DNA from 4 places in the Marinobacterium sp. YM272 genome. Region 3 is predicted to be linked to each of the others. Evidence: predicted binding sites of a transcription regulator. Region 3 holds the regulator's gene; each other region holds the start of a gene.

Region 1 (4,560 bases), 1.5 Mb from region 3:
GTTTATAGGGTTTCACCCCCGTGCGTCGTTTATATTCCGATTTACTTGTAAACCGGGAAACGTGCGCAGATATCCACGACCTTGGCCTTGACCGCCTCGATCACGTCCTCGTTGTTGATATCTTCGAGGACGTCGCAGATCCAGCCGGTCAGCTCGGTGACTTCCGCTTCCTTGAAGCCACGACGGGTCACCGCCGGAGTACCGATACGCAGACCGGAGGTCACGAACGGTGAACGCGGGTCGTTCGGTACGGCGTTCTTGTTCACGGTGATGTTGGCGCGGCCCAGAGCGGCATCCGCATCCTTACCGGTGATATCCTTGCTGACCAGGTCAACCAGGAACAGGTGATCTTCGGTGCCGCCGGAAACGATGTCGATTCCGCGCTCCAGGAACACCTTGACCATCGCCTTGGCGTTCTTGACGACCTGCGCCTGATACTCCTTCCACTCCGGCTCCATCGCTTCTTTAAAGCAAACCGCCTTGGCCGCGATGATGTGCATCAGCGGGCCGCCCTGGGATTCAGGGAATACGGCGAAGTTCAGCTTGCGCTGCAGCTCTTCATCGGCGCGGGCAGACAGGATCAGACCACCACGCGGGCCACCCAGGGTCTTGTGGGTAGTGGTGGTAACGACGTCGGCGTACTGCATCGGAGACGGGTACTGACCGGCAGCAACCAGGCCGGCGACGTGGGCCATGTCAACGAACAGGTAAGCACCAACCTTGTCGGCGATTTCACGGAACTTGGCCCAGTCGATGATCATGGAGTAGGCGGAGAAGCCGGCAACGATCATCTTCGGCTTGTGCTCCAGCGCCAGGCGCTCAACTTCGGCGTAATCGATCTCGCCGGTTTCCGGGTTCAGACCGTACTGAACGGCGTTGTAGATACGACCGGAGAAAGACACGGACGCACCGTGAGTCAGGTGACCACCGTGCGCCAGGCTCATGCCGAGAACGGTGTCACCCGGCTTGCAAAGCGCCATGTAAACGGCAGCGTTGGCCTGGGAACCGGAGTGCGGCTGGACGTTGGCGAAGTTGGCGCCGAACAGTTCGCAGGCACGATCGATCGCCAGGTTCTCGACGATATCGACGTACTCGCAACCACCGTAGTAACGTTTGCCCGGATAGCCTTCCGCGTACTTGTTGGTCAACGCGGAACCCTGAGCTTCCATTACACGCGGGCTGGTGTAGTTTTCGGAAGCGATCAGCTCGATGTGCTCCTCCTGGCGGGTCACCTCGGACTGCATTGCGTCCCAGAGATCCTGGTCGAAGCTGGCGATAGACATATCTTTGCTAAACATTACTGTCCCCTGATTGAGCAACGTCTTCGGCAGCGGCCCGTTATTGCCCGGAAACCGGAGCGCACTTAGCCAACTGCCGCGAAAAGGCCAGCATTATAGTCGAAAAAGCATCCGTGGGGCACATGAAATACGATCAGGCGGGATGGAGCGGTTTTCATTCTGTCAGGCTGACAGAACGCCCCGTGCGACGGCCAGAACCGGCCGCCGCATGTTGAGGTGTCATTCGATGGCGATATCAGCCGCTTCTTTCTCTTCCGGCGCTTTCTTCGGCAGTGTCAGCGACAGCACACCATCGTTGAAGCTGGCCTTGACGGCGGCCGGGTCCACATCGGAACCGACGCTGAGCTGACGGATAAACTGGCCCACATGACGCTCCTGGCGGATCAGTTTGCCGTCTTTCTCTTCCTTGTCTTCTTTACGGGTTTCACCGCGCACGGTGAGCACACCGTTCTCAAGCTTGACGCTGATATCCTCTTTCTTAACCCCCGGCAGATCCACGTTGACCGTATAGGCCCCGTCGTTCTCATGAACATCGATCGCCGGCACTTTCTCGCCACCCTCGCGCGCGCTCAGCGGGCGGAAAAAGTCGTTCAGAAAGGTATCGTCGAACAGACTGTTGAACCGGGTCAGATTGCGACTCATAAGATCACCCCCTTTTCATTTTATTCTCAGGTACGGGGCGGCGAATCCGCTTGCCGGATCACCACCGCCGGATCTCCAATCTGAATATAGAAAGTGGAATGAACCGCTTCAAATCGGGATATTGACCGGCAGCAAAAACCGGGTGATTTTGACCTCGACGCCACACGCCCTGTCGGCTATCGGCTTACCCGCTATTGCCGCACACCTCTGTCATCGCCGTGTCGCGCCATTGGTATTACATTCGCCTCAGAGGTAAAATCCCCGCCATCCTTTGTTAACCCTTTTCAAAACCAGAGGTCCTTCTGGATGGCTCAGTACGTTTACACGATGAACCGCGTCGGCAAGGTTGTTCCGCCGAAACGCGAGATTCTCAAAGATATTTCCCTGTCATTCTTCCCGGGCGCCAAGATCGGTGTGCTGGGTCTGAACGGCGCCGGTAAATCCACGCTGCTGCGCATCATGGCTGGCGTCGACAAGGATTACACCGGTGAAGCGCGCCCGATGCCGAACATGAAGGTCGGTTACCTGCCGCAGGAGCCGGAGCTGGATGACAGCAAGACCGTGCGCGAAGTGGTCGAGGAAGCGGTCGCTGACGTCAAGGGCGCCCTGGCCGAGCTGGACCAGGTGTACGCTGCCTACGCCGACCCGGACGCGGATTTCGACGAGCTGGCAAAAAAACAGGGTGAGCTGGAAAACCTGATCACCGCCAAAGACGGTCACAACCTGGATCAGGCCCTGGAGCGCGCTGCCGACGCCATGCGTCTGCCGCCCTGGGATGCCGAGGTGAAAAACCTCTCCGGTGGTGAGCGCCGCCGCGTGGCGCTGTGCCGCCTGCTGCTGGATCACCCGGACATGCTGCTGCTGGACGAGCCCACCAACCACCTGGACGCTGAGTCGATCGCCTGGATCGAGCGCTTCCTGCAGGAATACCCGGGCACAGTGGTAGCGATCACCCACGACCGTTACTTCCTCGACAACGCTGCCGGCTGGATCCTGGAACTGGACCGCGGTCACGGCATCCCCTGGGAAGGCAACTACTCCAGCTGGCTGGAGCAGAAAGAAGCCCGCCTGGAGCAGGAAGCCAAGTCTGAAGCGGCTCACCGCAAGGCGATGAAGTCCGAGCTGGAGTGGGTGCGTCAGGGCGCCAAAGGCCGTCAGACCAAGTCCAAGGCGCGTCTAAAGCAGTTCGAGGAGATGAACTCCCGCGAGTTCCAGCAGCGCAACGAGACCCAGGAGATCTACATCCCGCCCGGTCCGCGCCTCGGCGACAAGGTGATCGAGTTGCACAACGTCACCAAGTCCTACGGCGATAAGCTGCTGTTCGAAAACCTGAACTTCACCATCCCGCCGGGTGCCATCGTCGGTATCATCGGTCCGAACGGCGCCGGTAAGTCCACCCTGTTCCGCATGCTGACCGGCGAAGAACAGCCCGATGCCGGCGAGATCGAAATCGGCTCCACGGTGCAGCTCTCCTACGTCAACCAGTCCCGCGAACTGGAAGGCAACAACACCGTGTTCCAGGAGATCTCCGACGGCCAGGACATCATCACTGTCGGTAACTACCAGACCCCGGCGCGCGCCTACTGCGGCCGTTTCAACTTCAAGGGTTCCGACCAGCAGAAGTTCGTCAAGGATCTCTCCGGTGGTGAGCGCAACCGCCTGCACATGGCGAAGCTGCTGAAAGAAGGCGGCAACGTGCTGCTGCTCGACGAACCGACCAACGACCTGGACATCGAGACTCTGCGTGCACTGGAAGACGCCCTGCTGGCGTTCCCGGGCTGCGCGGTGGTGATCTCGCACGATCGCTGGTTCCTCGACCGTATCTGTACCCACATGATCGCGTACGAAGGCGACTCCAACGTGGAGTTCTTCGAAGGCAACTACACCGAGTATGCCGAAGACTACAAGCGCCGCTACGGCAAGGATCATCAGCCGGAGCGGATCAAGTACCGCCGCATGAGCTGATCGGCCACCCGGCCTGCAAACAACAAAGCCACCGAGGGAAACCCGGTGGCTTTTTTATTTAGCTAACAGGGCGGAAAAAAGACGCTCCCTTACCCGTTCTGAAGGCAGCCTCTTGCCCGGCGTCATCCCTTTCCCAAACAACTTGGGGTGTAATACTATGCAGAACCCCGGCACTAACAGCTATGCCTGCGTCCGGGTAAGCGGTTCAACGATTGCAGTCCAACGGGGTATTGAAATGACCGACAGCCAAACCGATCGCCGCCGTTTTGCCCGTATACAGTTCGATGCTGGCTGTGAACTCCTCACCCCGAGCGGTCCTGTGGAGGTACAGCTGGTGGATATCTCGCTACGGGGCGCCCTGATTGAGTCGGCCCGCCAACTGCAGCTCGAGCCCGGCGAATCCGCCGAACTGCATATCTACCTGGCCAATGATATTCTTATTCGCATGCCCGGTACGGTGAGGCATATCGAAGGTGAGCAGTACGGTTTCCTGGCCGGTGATATGGAGATCGAAAGCGTCAGCCACCTGCGCCGCCTGGTGGAGCTCAACCTGGGCGATGAGTCCCTGCTGGAGCGCGAGCTGGAAGCGATGGTGGACAATTAATACCCCGCTTCCGCCCATCTGGTCTCAGATCGCATCCAGCGCCTGAGACAG
Region 2 (4,560 bases), 720 kb from region 3:
ATCGGAAATAACCAGGCGATGCGGGATGCCGATCAGTTCCATATCGGCGAATTTCACGCCCGGGCGCTCCTTGCGGTCATCCAGCAGGACATCGATACCGGCTTTGGTGAGCGCTTCGTACAGCTCGTCCGCCTTGGCTTTCACCGCGTCGGACTTGTCATAGTTCAGCGGTACCAGCGCTACAGTGAACGGTGCCAGCGTCTGCGGCCAGACGATACCCTTGTCGTCGTAGTTCTGCTCGATAGCAGCGGCGACGACACGGGAGATACCGATGCCGTAGCAGCCCATATCCATAGTGACGGACTTGCCGTTTTCATCGAGTACGGTAGCGGACATCGCTTCGGAGTACTTGGTGCCGAGCTGGAATACGTGACCGACCTCGATACCGCGTTTGATCACCAGGTTGCCGTTGCCGCAGGGGCTTGGGTCACCTTCCACTACCTTGCGCAGGTCGGCGATTTCCGGGGTCGGCAGGTCGCGCTCCCAGTTGATGCCGAAGTAGTGCTTGTCTTCGATGTTGGCGCCGGCGCCAAAATCGCTCATGGTCGCGACGCTACGATCAATAATGCAGGGGATCGGCAGGTTGAGCGGACCCAGTGAGCCAGGGCCTGCACCGATGAGCGGACGGATCTCGTCTTCGGTGGCCATGCGCAGCGGTGATTCAACCTGTGGCAGTTTTTCTGCCTTGATCTCGTTCAGTTCATGGTCGCCACGGACCAGCAGGGCAACAAAATCAGCTTCGCACTCTTCGCTGGCCGCCACGATCAGGGTCTTGATGGTCTTTTCGATCGGCAGATTGAACTGCTCGACCAGCTGCGCAATGGTCTTGGCATTGGGTGTGTCGACCAGGGTCATCTCCTGGGTCGCTTCGCCACGCTCGCCCAGCGGCAGGGCTTCGGCCAGTTCCACGTTGGCAGCGTAATCGCTGCTGTCGGAGAAGGCGATATCATCTTCGCCGGACTGCGCCAGCACGTGGAACTCGTGCGAGGTGCTGCCACCGATAGAGCCGGTGTCTGCCAGTACCGGGCGGAAATCCATACCCAGGCGGGTGAAGATGCGGACGTAGGTGTCATACATCTTTTCATAGGTCTGCTGCAGCGATTCGCGGTTGGCATGGAAGGAGTAGGCGTCCTTCATGACGAACTCGCGGGAACGCATCACGCCGAAGCGCGGACGGATCTCGTCGCGGAACTTGGTCTGGATCTGGTAGAAGTTGGCCGGCAGCTGTTTGTAGCTGCGGATCTCCCGGCGAATCATGTCGGTGATGACCTCTTCGTGGGTCGGGCCAACGCAGAATTCGCGGTCGTGGCGGTCATTCACACGCAGCAGCTCGGGACCATACTGCTCCCAGCGGCCGGATTCCTCCCAGAGTTCAGCAGGCTGAATCGCGGGCATCAGCACTTCCTGGGCACCGGCCGCGTCCATCTCTTCGCGGACGATGCGCTCGACTTTGCGCAGAGTGCGAAGGCCCATTGGCAGCCAGGTGTACAGGCCCGCCGCCAGTTTGCGGATCATGCCCGCGCGCAGCATTAGCTGGTGACTGATAACCTCGGCGTCTGCCGGGGTTTCTTTCAGAGTGGCAATCAGGTAGTTACTTGCTCGCATGGTTCCGCTTGTTCCAAGTGAAAAATGGCCCTCATTTTAGGGGCGAGGTGGCTTAGCCACAAGTCGTGGCGTAGCGAGTGCTGTTTTCTGCCTCGCGTGGCAGGTCGCGGGACTCGACAAACTGGATCAGCTGGTCGATCTCCTCTTCATTGAAAACAGGCCTGCCTTCGCGAATCAGCTCGTTGGCGGTTACGCCGGGTAGATTGACCAGTTCGCCGGAAAACCTGCCGTTATAGGTGGAGCGGTTGCCGCAGGATGGGCTGCGTGCCTTCATCAGCGCACAGCAGCAGTTATGTTCGCGGGCAATATCCGATGCCAGCTCAGCACCGGCGAGAAATTGAGGCGTACGATCCTCCCCGTCCCGGTCGGTGACCAGAAGAGGAAAGCGGGACTGAACTTCGGCGGGTGAGCGCGGGGTGGGCAGGCCGCCCAGCACTTCAGGGCAGACGGCGATGAGTCTGCCTTCCTGTTTCCAGCGGGAGATAACCGGGTGTTCGATGAGGTTGTGGTTGCCGTCGTAGCGTACCTGAGAGCCCAGCAGGCAGGCGCTGACCAGAATTTTTTCCATGTGTAACGAACCATATCCGTCTTTGTTTTATTGTTATTTTCGCACGCGGAGTTTAAAGCTAGATTGCAGCAGGTCAAAGCCGACTTTGGTTACAGCCATTTTTTTTGCTGCCGCAATCTGCTTTTAGCGCTTAGGCGGGGCGCTTATCGACCATGAAAGTTGCCTCGCCGGTCGCCACCAGTTTGTCACCCACATGCACATCGGTGCGGCAGATAACGCGGGCACGGCGTTCGTTGATCTCGGTAACCGTGAGGGTGGCCTGGGCGGTATCGCCGATATGTACCGGGGCTTTGAACTTGATCTGCTGATCCACGTAAATACAGCCCGGGCCTGGCAGCCGGGTGCCCGCTACCGTTGAAATAAGCGCGGCGCTGAACATGCCGTGCACGATACGGCCGCCGAAAGGCGTCTGCTTGGCATACTCTTCGTTTACGTGCATCGGGTTGTTGTCGCCAGAGATACCGGCGAACAGGTACACGTCCGATTCCGAGATGGTTTTGGCGAAAGAGGCGCTCATGCCAACTTCCAGGTCTTCAAGATAGTATCCGTGCAGGTCGTCCATACTTTATTTCCTTGTCCAGCGGGTTAGGGAGCAGCGGCGTTTGAATTGTTACAGAATACACTCAATCTGTTGCAGCTTATTTATAGTAGAGGGCAGTGTAATCCAACTGGCTGCTGCCGCGAAGCCGGCCGGGTTGAATCAGGGTTTTTCGAGGTTTGGGACGCGTGGAGAACAGGTCTCTTATCGTCTGTCGCTCACTTGAGCTTGCCCGTGAGGGCAGGGTGCTGCTTGAGGCGACCGATTTTTCGATAGCGGCGGGGGAGCGCGTGCTGATCACCGGGTCTTCCGGCTGTGGTAAATCGACGCTGCTGCGCTGCTTCTGTCTGCTGGATCCGGGTGGCGAGAGATCGGTCCTGTTCAAGGGCAGGCCCATCGGCGACTGGCCGGTCACGACGCTGCGCAGTGCTGTCGCCTACCTGCCGCAAACGCCGGTCATGGTTGAGGGGAGTGTGCGGGATAACCTCTGTCTGGCGCTGTCGCTGAAAGCGCATCGAGGGCTTAGCTTCGATGACGGGCAGTTAAAAGCGGGGCTCGACAGCGTGGCACTTGAGCTGAGCCTGGATGCGGACGCACAGCGCCTGTCGCCCGGGGAAAAAGCGCGGGTTGCGCTGCTGCAGCGCTTGATGCTCAAGCCCGAACTGCTGCTCTGTGATGAGCCGATTGCGGCTCTGGATGAGGAGAACGCAGAGATTGTTGCCGGGCTTCTGGTCAACGCCGGTGCTGAAGGTATGGCGCAGGTGGTAGTGAGTCACCAGCCGCTGAGTGGCTTTCAGGGGCAGCATTACCACTTTGTTAATCGCAGACTGGAGCGGGTGCCATGAATGCGATAGAAATCGGTTGGGGTCAGCTGCTGATCTCGCTGGTATTTATTCTGCTGGCCGCGGTGGCATCGCTCTATTACCGCCTGCGTATGGAGCGCGATCTCGTTATCGGTACTGTGCGCACCTTTGCTCAGCTGGCGCTGGTCGGTTACCTGCTGCAGTTTGTCTTCGACCTGCAGAACCCCTGGCTGATCCTGCTGCTGTATCTCTGGATGCTGTTCTGGGCTGCCCAGGCGATACATGGCAGGGTGGATGAGGCAAAGGTCGCCATTCTGGGTCCGACCTTCATTGCCATGGCGCTGACTTTTACGCTGATTACCGTGACGGTGACCAGTGCCGTTGTGCAGGTCGAGCCCTGGTACAAACCGCAGTACTTTATTCCCCTGGGTGGCATGATTGCCGGCAATGCGATGAACGCGATCTCCATATCGCTGGAACGTCTGCTTTCAGGGCTGCGCCAGCAGAGGGCAGAGGTCGAGCTGATTCTCAGTCTTGGTGGTTCCTGGGAAGAGTCCTGCCGTAAGCTGAGGCGGGAAGCGATACGGGCGGGCATGATTCCCTCGGTGAACGCCATGATGACCGTGGGGCTGGTTTCCCTTCCCGGCATGATGAGCGGCCAGATCCTGGCGGGTGCGGATCCGACGCAGGCGGTGCGCTACCAGATACTGGTCATGCTCATGCTGGTCGGTGCGACGGCACTGGGAACATTAATAGTGGTCAATCTTATCCTGCGGCGCTGTTTTACCCGCCATGACCAGTTGCGCCTCTGATCTGAGCGTAATTGTTGTTGCCTGCTAAAATGGGGTATCTTAGCGCCCTTCGAAATTCACCTACCGGACACCGATAGACAGACGATGATTATCAAGCCAAAAATTCGCGGTTTTATCTGTACTACTACACACCCGACCGGCTGTGAAGCCAACGTGCGCGAGCAGATCGCATACGCGCGCGCCCAGGGGGGTATCGAGAACGGACCGAAGAAGGTACTGGTCATTGGTTCCTCC
Region 3 (4,560 bases):
ACCCCGGATTCGTCCGCGAGGGTATCTTTCAGCTCGCACTCCTGCTCGAGTTCGAAGCCGTTCGGCAGGGCTGGTTCGCCCATCACCCAGCCGGACAGGGTGGCGCCGGGGGACTGCTGTACCTCGGGAAGGCGCACGCGCAGGGAGCCAAGCGCTTCCCGCAGTTCGCTGAGCAGTTGTTCGGCTTTATTGATCGACGAGGCGTCGACGACAATCCAGCCGTGCTCGGCGGAAACCAGGGCGTGGGTGGGGCGACGCCGGGTGAATGCGCGGGGCAGAAGCTCGAAGGTGACTTCATCCTTGAGGCTCGCGCGCTCCTTGCGATAGACCTTGCGATCCTCCTCCTGCTCGATCTGCTCCACCTTTTCGTTCAGCGCGTCGCGCACCACGGTACCCGGGAGGATACGCTCCTCCTGCTGCAGGCAGATCAGCAGATAACCGTTGCTGGCGAAGACCGGGCCTTCGGTCAGTCCCGAGGTGGGCGAAGTCCAGCCGGTGCGTTTCTGCTCGTGGCGGTTGCAGGGGGTGAAGGGCTTGGCGAGAAGGGCCTGCTCCAGTTTATCGGCATCAAAGTCGGTATCGGGGGTGAAACGGTACCAGACGGCATTTTTGAACCAGAGCATTGCGCCTCCTGTCAGGGTCCAGTTGGATTGCAGCGGATTAAGCGAAGGCGCGCATTATTGAGTGGCACTGGCTCAGATGCAAGGGGAGAGCCTGTATCAGGCGCCCTCGTACGCGATCAGCGAATACACCGGCACTCCGGTTTCCTGAATGCGTGAAGACCCCTGCAGGTCCGGCAGGTCGATCAGCGCGGCGGCTTCAATCACCTCGGCCCCCAGGTTCTTGATCAGTGTGCAGGCGGCAAGGATGGTGCCCCCGGTGGCGATCAGGTCATCAAACAGCAGTACTCTGTCGCCGGCGGTGACGGAGTCAGACTGCATCTCCACGGCGGAGGTGCCATATTCCAGTTCATATTCCTGATGGATGGTGTCGCCGGGCAGTTTGCCTTTCTTGCGTACCAGAACCAGCGGCAGGTTCAGCTGGTGGGCGAGAATCGAGCCAAACAGAAATCCGCGGGCGTCGATACAGGCGATATGAGTCAGGTCTGAGTTCAGGTAACGATGAATGAACGCATCGGTCACCATTCTCAGTGCCAGTGGGTCCTTGAAAATCGGTGTGATATCCCTGAACAGGACACCGGGCTCAGGCCAGTCCGGCAGCGAGCGAATAACGGATTTGACGTAAAACTCGTCGTAGGACATCGGGAAGGGCTCCTTGGCTCCAAGGCTTGCTGTTGATCTAACTCAATGTGCAGAAGCGGGTGAGGGTGTTTAATGGTCGGCGTTGGGTTACACATTGAGATGGCTACTTCATTGTGCAACTGTACTGGCGCTTATCCCCGCGGATAAGCGCCTTTTTTATGTCTAACCCCTTTGGGTGCTGCTGTCGGACTCTGCAAACGGGTTGCATTCGCCCGCCAGGTCGTAGAGTTCGGACAGGTTGTTCAGCTCGATCTCCTTGCCGTCTACCTGGATCAGCGACATCGCCTGGAACCGGGTAAAGATACGGCTGACCGTTTCCACCGCCAGGCCCAGATAGTTGCCGATCTCATTACGGGACATCGACAGGCGGAACTGGGTCGCGGAGTAGCCGCGGGCGCGGAAGCGGGTGGACAGCTTGATCAGGAAGGTAGCGACACGCTGCTCGGCGTTTTTCTTCGACAGCAGCATCATCATCTGCTGGTCGTCGCGCAGCTCCTTGCTCATGGTACGCAGCATCTGGCGACGCAGTTCCGGCATCTGCCCGGCCAGGTCATCGAGCCGCTCGAACGGAATTTCGCAGACCGTGGTGGTTTCCAGCACCTTGGCGGAAACCGGATAGGTGACACCGTCAACGCCGCTCATACCGACCAGCTCACCGGGGAAGTAAAAGCCGGTGATCTGCTCTTCGCCTTCATTGGTCAGGGTGTAACTTTTGATGGTTCCGGCGCGTACGGCATAAACGGTTGTAAAGGCGTCGCCCTGATGAAACAGGTGCTCACCTTTCTTGATCGGTCGGCTTTTCTCGATGATGTTATCGAGTCGTTCGATCTCGGTCATGTTCAGCGAAACTGGCAGGCACAGCGAGCTCAGACTGCAGGTGTTGCAGTGAACCTGCTGGAGACTGCGCAGTTTACCTTCACATTTATGGTCACCCATGGGGCTGTCCCTTTCTCTAGGTGGGTTTGATCACTATCAAGCGGCTACCCAGGCATTATGTAACATTTGGCGCGCGCCTTGAAGTAACCACTTAAATGATCCTGGAATAGCGGCGTGTGGCTGTTTCAGGCGGGATGTAGGCGTCAAACGCCATACAGATGCGACGAATCAGCAGCCGGCCGGCATCGGTCACGCGGATTTGATGGCTGTCGAGTGATACCAGACCGTCGTCGGCAAACTGCGCCAGGCTGTCCAGCTCTTTATGAAAATAGTGGCGGAAATCGATAGCGAATTCTGCCTCGATGCGCTGCATATCAAGCTCGAAATGGCAGATCAACCGGGTGATCACGGCGCGACGGATATGGTCGTCCGCGCTGAGCTTGACGCCCCGGCGCACGGCGTGGCCCCGGTCTGCCACGGCCTGACCATAGGCGCTGATCTCGTGCTCGTTCTGGTAGTACACATCGCCGATCTGACTGATGGCGGATACGCCCATGGCGACCAGGTCACAGTCGGAATGAGTGGTGTAGCCCTGAAAGTTGCGGTGCAGTTGGCCGTTGGCCTGTGCCAGCGCGAGCTCATCGTCCGGCTTGGCGAAATGGTCCATGCCAATATAAACATACCCGGCCGCCAGCAATCGCTCGATGGTACTTTGCAGAATATGCAGCTTGGTTTCGGGGCTCGGCAGATCTTCGGCTTTAATATGGCGCTGGGGGCGGAAACGATCCGGCAGATGCGCATAGTTGAATACCGACAGCCGGTCCGGTGACATCTCGATGACCGCATCGAGGGTGGCATTGAAACCATCCAGCGTCTGGTGGGGAAGGCCGTAGATCAGGTCCATGTTGATCGACTTGAATCCCAGTGCTCGGGAGGTGTCGAGCACCCGCTGTGTCTGTTCGGTGGGCTGGATGCGGTTGACCGCTGCCTGCACTTTTGGATCCAGATCCTGTACGCCCAGGCTGATGCGGTTGAAACCGATCTCGCGCAGCACTTCGAGGCTGGTGTCCTGCGCTTCGCGCGGGTCGACCTCGATCGAGTAGTCACCCTGGTCGTCATCACGCAGATTGAAGTTGTGGCGCAACGCAGCCATCAGGTCGCGCATCTGCTGATCCGAGATAAACGTCGGTGTGCCGCCGCCCCAGTGCAGCTGGTTTACCTGACGCTCGCCGCTGTACCAGCTGGCAAGCTGTTCCATCTCTTTGTAGACGGTGTCGAGATAGGGCTGGGCCTTGTCACGACGTCGGGTGATCACCTTGTTGCAGGCGCAGTAATAACAGACATGCTCGCAGAAAGGGATGTGCACGTAGAGGGACAGCGGACTGTTCGTATCGGTACTGGTGCGTGCGCACTCTATCAGATCATCGGCGGATAGCTCGGGATCGAACTGAAGCGCTGTCGGGTAGGAGGTATACCGGGGCCCGGACAGGTCGTAGCGGCGAATGAGATCGAGATCCCACTGGATGCGGTTATTGGTGCTCACTTCTGGTCAATCCTCGTTAAACCTTGTCGCGGGGCGCAAGTATAACAGTCCGATCTGTGTATCGCTTGACCGACGTCAATGGCCGGTCAGAGCGGAAATGGGAAGTGTGTAAACGCCGAAGAGTATAATCAGCACCCCTGCGCCTCTGCGCACGCCCTGGCGTTGCATCAGCGATCGGACCTGCTGGGCCAGCAGGCCGGTGGTCAGCATTGCCGGCAGCGTGCCGAGACCGAAACCGATCATCAGCAGGGCGCTGTCATACCAGTGCCCCGCCGCTGACGACCAGATCAGTGTCGAATACACCAGGCCGCAGGGCAGCCAGCCCCAGAGAGTCCCCAGAAGCAGGGCGCGCGGCAGGGTGTCAGCCGGGAGCAGTTTGGCGGCGAGAGGACGAAGATAGCGCCAAAGCAGGCCGCCGGCGCGCTCCAGCCGTGTCAGTAGCTGCCACCACTGTGCCACGTACAGTCCCATCAGTATCAGCAACACAGCGGCCAGCGTGCGCAGAATAATACCCGTACTGCCACCGCTGATCTGGTAGCCGAGCAGACCGATCAGCGCCCCGGCAACCGCGTAGCTGGTGATGCGGCCGATGTTGTAGGCGATGATCAGGGGGATGCCGCGGCGTGAATCTCCCTGGCTCAGGCTGACACTGGCCGCGATGCCGCCGCACATACCGACGCAGTGGGTTGCGCCAAGCAGGCCGATCATCAGTGCGATGGAAAACTGTAGAGGTTCAGGCGCCATTTTTATCTTTGACGCTGCCTGTGTCGCCCTGGTTTTTCTCTTCACGCTTTACATCACCGGGAATCAACTCCTCGTCATCGTCGTAGAGGATGCTGTGGGCCGGTGATTCCAGGTCGTCAAACTGACCTGTATTGA
Region 4 (4,560 bases), 1.2 Mb from region 3:
AGCCTATAAAGGGGCTTCCCACTCGGCCCACACGGCGGCTACCGATGTGGCACTGGATGCCGGCTACAGCAACGGGATGCTGTATAACTTCTACAGTGTGGCTATTGCCTCCGGTGCTGCGCCGCTGATCATCTTCATGGGTGTTGGCGCCATGACCGATTTCGGTCCGCTGCTGGCCAACCCGAAGACGCTGTTCCTCGGTGCCGCTGCCCAGTTCGGTATCTTCGCGACCGTGCTGGGTGCTGTAGGTCTGAGCATGACCGGTGTGATGGACTTCTCCATTCAGGATGCTGCGGCTATCGGTATCATCGGTGGTGCTGACGGCCCGACGGCAATTTATGTGGCCAGTCTGCTGGCTCCGCACCTGCTGGGTGCCATCGCTGTTGCCGCATACTCCTACATGGCGCTGGTGCCGTTGATTCAGCCGCCGATCATGCGCGCGCTGACCACCGAGTCCGAGCGCAAGATCAAGATGCATCAGCTGCGTCACGTATCCAAAACCGAAAAGGTTCTGTTCCCGATTCTGCTGCTGATCCTGGTGGCACTGCTGCTGCCGGATGCGGCGCCGCTGTTGGGTATGTTCTGCTTCGGTAACCTGATGCGTGAGTGTGGTGTGGTGGATCGTCTGAGCGATACCGCCCAGAATGCACTGATCAACATCGTGACCATCTTCCTGGGTCTGTCCGTGGGTTCCAAGCTGAGCGCCGACAAGTTCCTGGATCTGGAAACCCTTGGCATCCTGGTTCTTGGTGTCATCGCTTTCGGTATAGGTACTGCCTGCGGTGTCTTGATGGCCAAGCTGATGAACAAGATGCAGGGCGGTGACGCGATCAACCCGCTGATCGGTTCTGCAGGTGTATCTGCTGTGCCGATGGCTGCCCGCGTATCCAACAAGCTCGGTCTCGAAGCCAACCCGCAGAACTTCCTGCTGATGCACGCCATGGGTCCGAACGTGGCCGGCGTTATTGGCTCGGCGGTAGCGGCCGGTGTCATGATCAAGTTCGTCGGCTAACTTGTTAGCAATGACGTAATAGAAAAGGGCTGCCATCTGGCAGCCCTTTTGCGTTCTATCCCGTGACTCATCGACACGGGTTCGATAGCTTTTTGTGGGGGCGACGCCCCGTCGCGATCGGTCACAACCGTTTGAGAACCGCAGTGCCAGGCTCAATCGGCGCGAGGTTTTTGCTCAGCACCTCAGGCTGAAAGCGCTTCCAGATGTGCCAGCACACTGAAGGCCAGGGCGACCGGGTTGTAACCGCCTTCAAGCACCGATACCAGGCGGTCGCCGGCATGCTTGTTGGCTACAGCCATCAGTTGCTCGGTAACCCAGCGGTAGTCTTCCTCTTCCAGGTTCAGATCCGCCATCGGGTCCTCTTTGTGGGCGTCAAACCCCGCCGAGATGAACAGCATGTCCGGCTTGTGTGCATCCAGTGCGGGCAGCCAGCGCGACTCTATCGCTTCGCGCCACTCGCTGGCGGGACTGAATGCTGCCAGTGGGCAGTTGACGATGTTGGGGCGGTCTATTTCGCTGTAACGCTCGGGATAGAAGGGGTGCTGGAAGGTGGAGCAGACCAGCACCTCTGGACGCTCCTTGAAGATATCTACGGTGCCGTTGCCGTGATGCACGTCGAAATCCAGGATAGCGACCCGTTCTATCCCCTCCTGGGCGAGGGCGTGAGCGGCTGCCACGGCAACATTGTTGTAGAAGCAGAAGCCCATGGCCGCTTTGAATTCTGCATGGTGGCCCGGCGGGCGGGTGCCGACAAACGCGTTTTTGACCTTGCCGCTTAACACCTGCTCGGTGGCGAGAACGGCGCCACCGGCTGACAGGCTGGCAGCGTGCAGGGAGTCAGGGCACAGTGCCGTGTCCTCGTCGGTGTAGACAACGCCTTCTATCGGCAGCTTCATCTCCAGCCGGGTTTGATGCAGCTCGCTATGGACACGCTTGATCTGCTCGGGCGTCACGTGCCGGGCTTCAAGAGGCAGCAGCTGCTCGATCAGGCCTGTGCGTTCCAGTACGCGCTGGATAGCGTGCAGACGAATAGGGCTTTCCGGATGCTCTGGCCCCATGTTGTGGAGGCTGCAGTCCGGATGGGTTATGTAGGCTGTTGTCATTATTTGTCCGTTTGTCCCATCTGTTTTTATTTTATTACAAAAGCCCGCCGCTGCATTTAAGGCGAAGGTCTTACGGCTAGTGTCTGCGGCGACCCATTGACGCAGGTCATAACGCTCCGCAGGCGGGAGGAGTAGTCTGTACCTACAGCATAGAACTGTCTTTAGGCACCGCATGTTTTCACCCTACATCGGTGCCTTTTCTTTTTCTGCTCCCGCCGTTGTTTCGTCGTCGCTTCAAGTCTCTGTATACTGGCGTTTGAATTCCCGTCATTTGGATCAGCAACCGGTGCGTGCCGGTTTCAGCAGGGTGAGCGAAAAGTTAAGTGGCTCCGCCGAAAATCGATTATTCCGATAAGAGTGTGCTGCTTGTCGATAGTAGCGGCAACATGCGCTCGACCATCTTTTACATGCTGCGAGAGCTGGGTGTCCAGAACCTGAGGGCAAGCTCGGTTAACGATCATGTGCTGGACCTGATCCGTGACGAAGCGTTCGATATTATTCTGCTGGGCCATAACAGCAGCGATGCTGTAAGCGGTGCCCAGATTCTTGAAGAGGCGCGTTATCGCGGTTTTATCCGACCCACGGCAGGGTGGATATTCATGACCTCCGATGCGTCTCAGGAGTTGGTGCTGCACGCTATCGACAGTCGCCCCGACTTTCTCCTGACGCGACCTTTCTCCATTGAAGAACTCAAGCAGCGCCTGGATCAGCTGATAATTCGCAAGCGCTCGCTCTATCCCATGGAGCAAGCGATTGAGATCGGTGACCTGGAATCTGCTGTTGAGGCCTGTAAGAAGATCTCCCGTTCGGATCCCTGCTTTGATCAGGCGATAAGGTTGCGTGGCCGTTGCCTGATAAACCTGGGTAAAGCGGGTCAGGCTTACGAGGAGCTGGAGCGGCAATACTGGAAAGACAAGGACAAGGATACCGGTCTGCTGATGGCCGAGGCTTTGCTGCGGCTGGGGCGCCTTGAAGAGTCGAAAGAGCTGCTGACTGGGCTGATAGAATCCCACCCGCTGCTGATCGCCGCCTATGACCTGCTGGCAAGGGTACACGAGCTCAATGGCCTGCTTCACGATGCCCGTGAAACACTGAAAGAGGCGACCCGGAAAGCACCGTTGGGAGTGCCGCGGCAGATGGAGCTGGGGCGTGTGGCGACCCAGTCACAGGCCCTGGATGTTGCCGAGGGGGCTTATCGGCGTTCCATCGTGCTTGGGCGGAATAGCTGTTTTCGTTCACCGGAGCCCTACCTTCGTCTGGCCAACGTGCGTCGGCTGGAGATGAAAGATGCCGATCCGCGCCGGGCGACCGATCTGCGCAATGAGTTTGAGACGCTGCTGAATAACGCCGAATATAACTTTCCGAAGGAGCCTGCGCTAAAGGTCAGGTCCGCGCTGCTCCGCGGCAAGCTGGCCCGGGATCAGGGCGACGAGGAGGAGGCGGGTCGCCTGCAGCGGGAGGCGGACAGTCGTAACAGGGCGCTGGAGATTCCCCTGGACCTGGAGCGGGAAGAGTTGCTGCTTAGCGGTGACAGGGTGCCGATGCTGGAGCCCGAAACCCTTGTTGAGCCAGCAGCTGAAACCGCTGGCACGCGCAGAGACTCTGAGATGGCTGCCAAGGTTAACCGACTGGGGGTCAAGCATTACATGGCCGGCAAGCTGTCTCAGGCGATCCGCTATTTTGGTCTGGCTATCGAGTACGACCCGCGTTATCCCGCTGCGCTGCTGAACCTGGCGCAGCTTTACCTGGAATCGGCGCGGGATACGAGCCAGCGGCGTGCAGAGCGTCTGAAAATGGTCGATCGCTATCTACGTCTTGCACAACAACTGCCACTGGATACCGCTGCACAGGAGCGTCTGGATCAGTTCGGACTGTTGCGTCAACAGCCGGTAGAGAGTCTGCCGCCAGGTTCGCTTGGTGTATTGCTGCGCTAAGCGCCGTCGATGCCGTGTGGCCGGAAGGGCGGGGAAGGTATAAAAAACGAGAGGAATGTGGTCTCCCCACAGGGATTCGAACCCCGATCTAACCCTTAGGAGGGGTTTGTTCTATCCATTGAACTATGGGGAGACGGCGCGCATTGTAGCGACAAAGCGGTGCTGAGGCTAGGCTTTGCCGATGCGGCTTTGGGTGCTGAAATTGTTGCGAGAACCGGAGCGGCCATAAAGCTCGCTTTTTTGATTCTTGCCCTGAAGCAGGTTTAGCAGGCGCGCGGTATTTTCCTGGCCGCGATGAACCAGCTGCTGATTGATCTGGCTTTCCCGCTGCGAGGCTTCCAGGAGAGTGCTTAGTTCATTCCAGGCCTGAGACAGCGGCGTGGCCGCTTCGGCGGGGAGCGCGGCGATAAATGCGTCCCAGCCCTCTGCGGATAACTCGATACCGGCCGACGTCATCAGCTCGTGCCGTGTATTGAAGTTGTCCTTGATTCTGCCGAGCAGCTCCGCCTTG

Evidence for each region. Region 3 encodes FNR, which switches genes on or off when oxygen is low (the NO sensors DNR and NnrR bind a similar motif). Its sites were predicted from a motif close to TTGATNTANATCAA; they were not measured.
Region 1: the regulator FNR is predicted to act here: its motif matches at 2,062-2,075, upstream of ACQUQP_RS03150 (Hsp20/alpha crystallin family protein).
Region 2: the regulator FNR is predicted to act here: its motif matches at 2,237-2,250, upstream of ACQUQP_RS12955 (DUF523 domain-containing protein).
Region 4: the regulator FNR is predicted to act here: its motif matches at 2,212-2,225, upstream of ACQUQP_RS04925 (histone deacetylase family protein).

Annotation. Positions count from the first base shown of each region.
Region 1 is NZ_CP194171.1:671,040-675,599, reverse strand. Features, by position in the region: gene glyA (serine hydroxymethyltransferase) at 42-1,298, opposite strand; gene ACQUQP_RS03150 (Hsp20/alpha crystallin family protein) at 1,518-1,940, opposite strand; gene ettA (energy-dependent translational throttle protein EttA) at 2,247-3,905, shown strand; gene ACQUQP_RS03140 (PilZ domain-containing protein) at 4,141-4,509, shown strand; gene radA (DNA repair protein RadA) at 4,534-4,560, opposite strand, start outside.
Region 2 is NZ_CP194171.1:2,918,803-2,923,362, reverse strand. Features, by position in the region: gene ACQUQP_RS12960 (proline--tRNA ligase) at 1-1,605, opposite strand, end outside; gene ACQUQP_RS12955 (DUF523 domain-containing protein) at 1,658-2,173, opposite strand; gene ACQUQP_RS12950 (MaoC family dehydratase) at 2,304-2,735, opposite strand; gene ACQUQP_RS12945 (ABC transporter ATP-binding protein) at 2,900-3,556, shown strand; gene ACQUQP_RS12940 (ABC transporter permease) at 3,553-4,326, shown strand; gene fabV (enoyl-ACP reductase FabV) at 4,411-4,560, shown strand, end outside.
Region 3 is NZ_CP194171.1:2,202,058-2,206,617, forward strand. Features, by position in the region: gene ACQUQP_RS09840 (recombination-associated protein RdgC) at 1-623, opposite strand, end outside; gene ACQUQP_RS09845 (adenine phosphoribosyltransferase) at 720-1,262, opposite strand; gene fnr (fumarate/nitrate reduction transcriptional regulator Fnr) at 1,425-2,198, opposite strand; gene hemN (oxygen-independent coproporphyrinogen III oxidase) at 2,290-3,681, opposite strand; gene ACQUQP_RS09860 (sulfite exporter TauE/SafE family protein) at 3,757-4,425, opposite strand; gene ccoS (cbb3-type cytochrome oxidase assembly protein CcoS) at 4,415-4,560, opposite strand, start outside.
Region 4 is NZ_CP194171.1:1,045,118-1,049,677, forward strand. Features, by position in the region: gene ACQUQP_RS04920 (sodium ion-translocating decarboxylase subunit beta) at 1-1,012, shown strand, start outside; gene ACQUQP_RS04925 (histone deacetylase family protein) at 1,195-2,115, opposite strand; gene ACQUQP_RS04930 (tetratricopeptide repeat protein) at 2,439-4,049, shown strand; tRNA gene ACQUQP_RS04935 (tRNA-Arg) at 4,108-4,182, opposite strand; gene ACQUQP_RS04940 (flagella synthesis protein FlgN) at 4,218-4,560, opposite strand, start outside.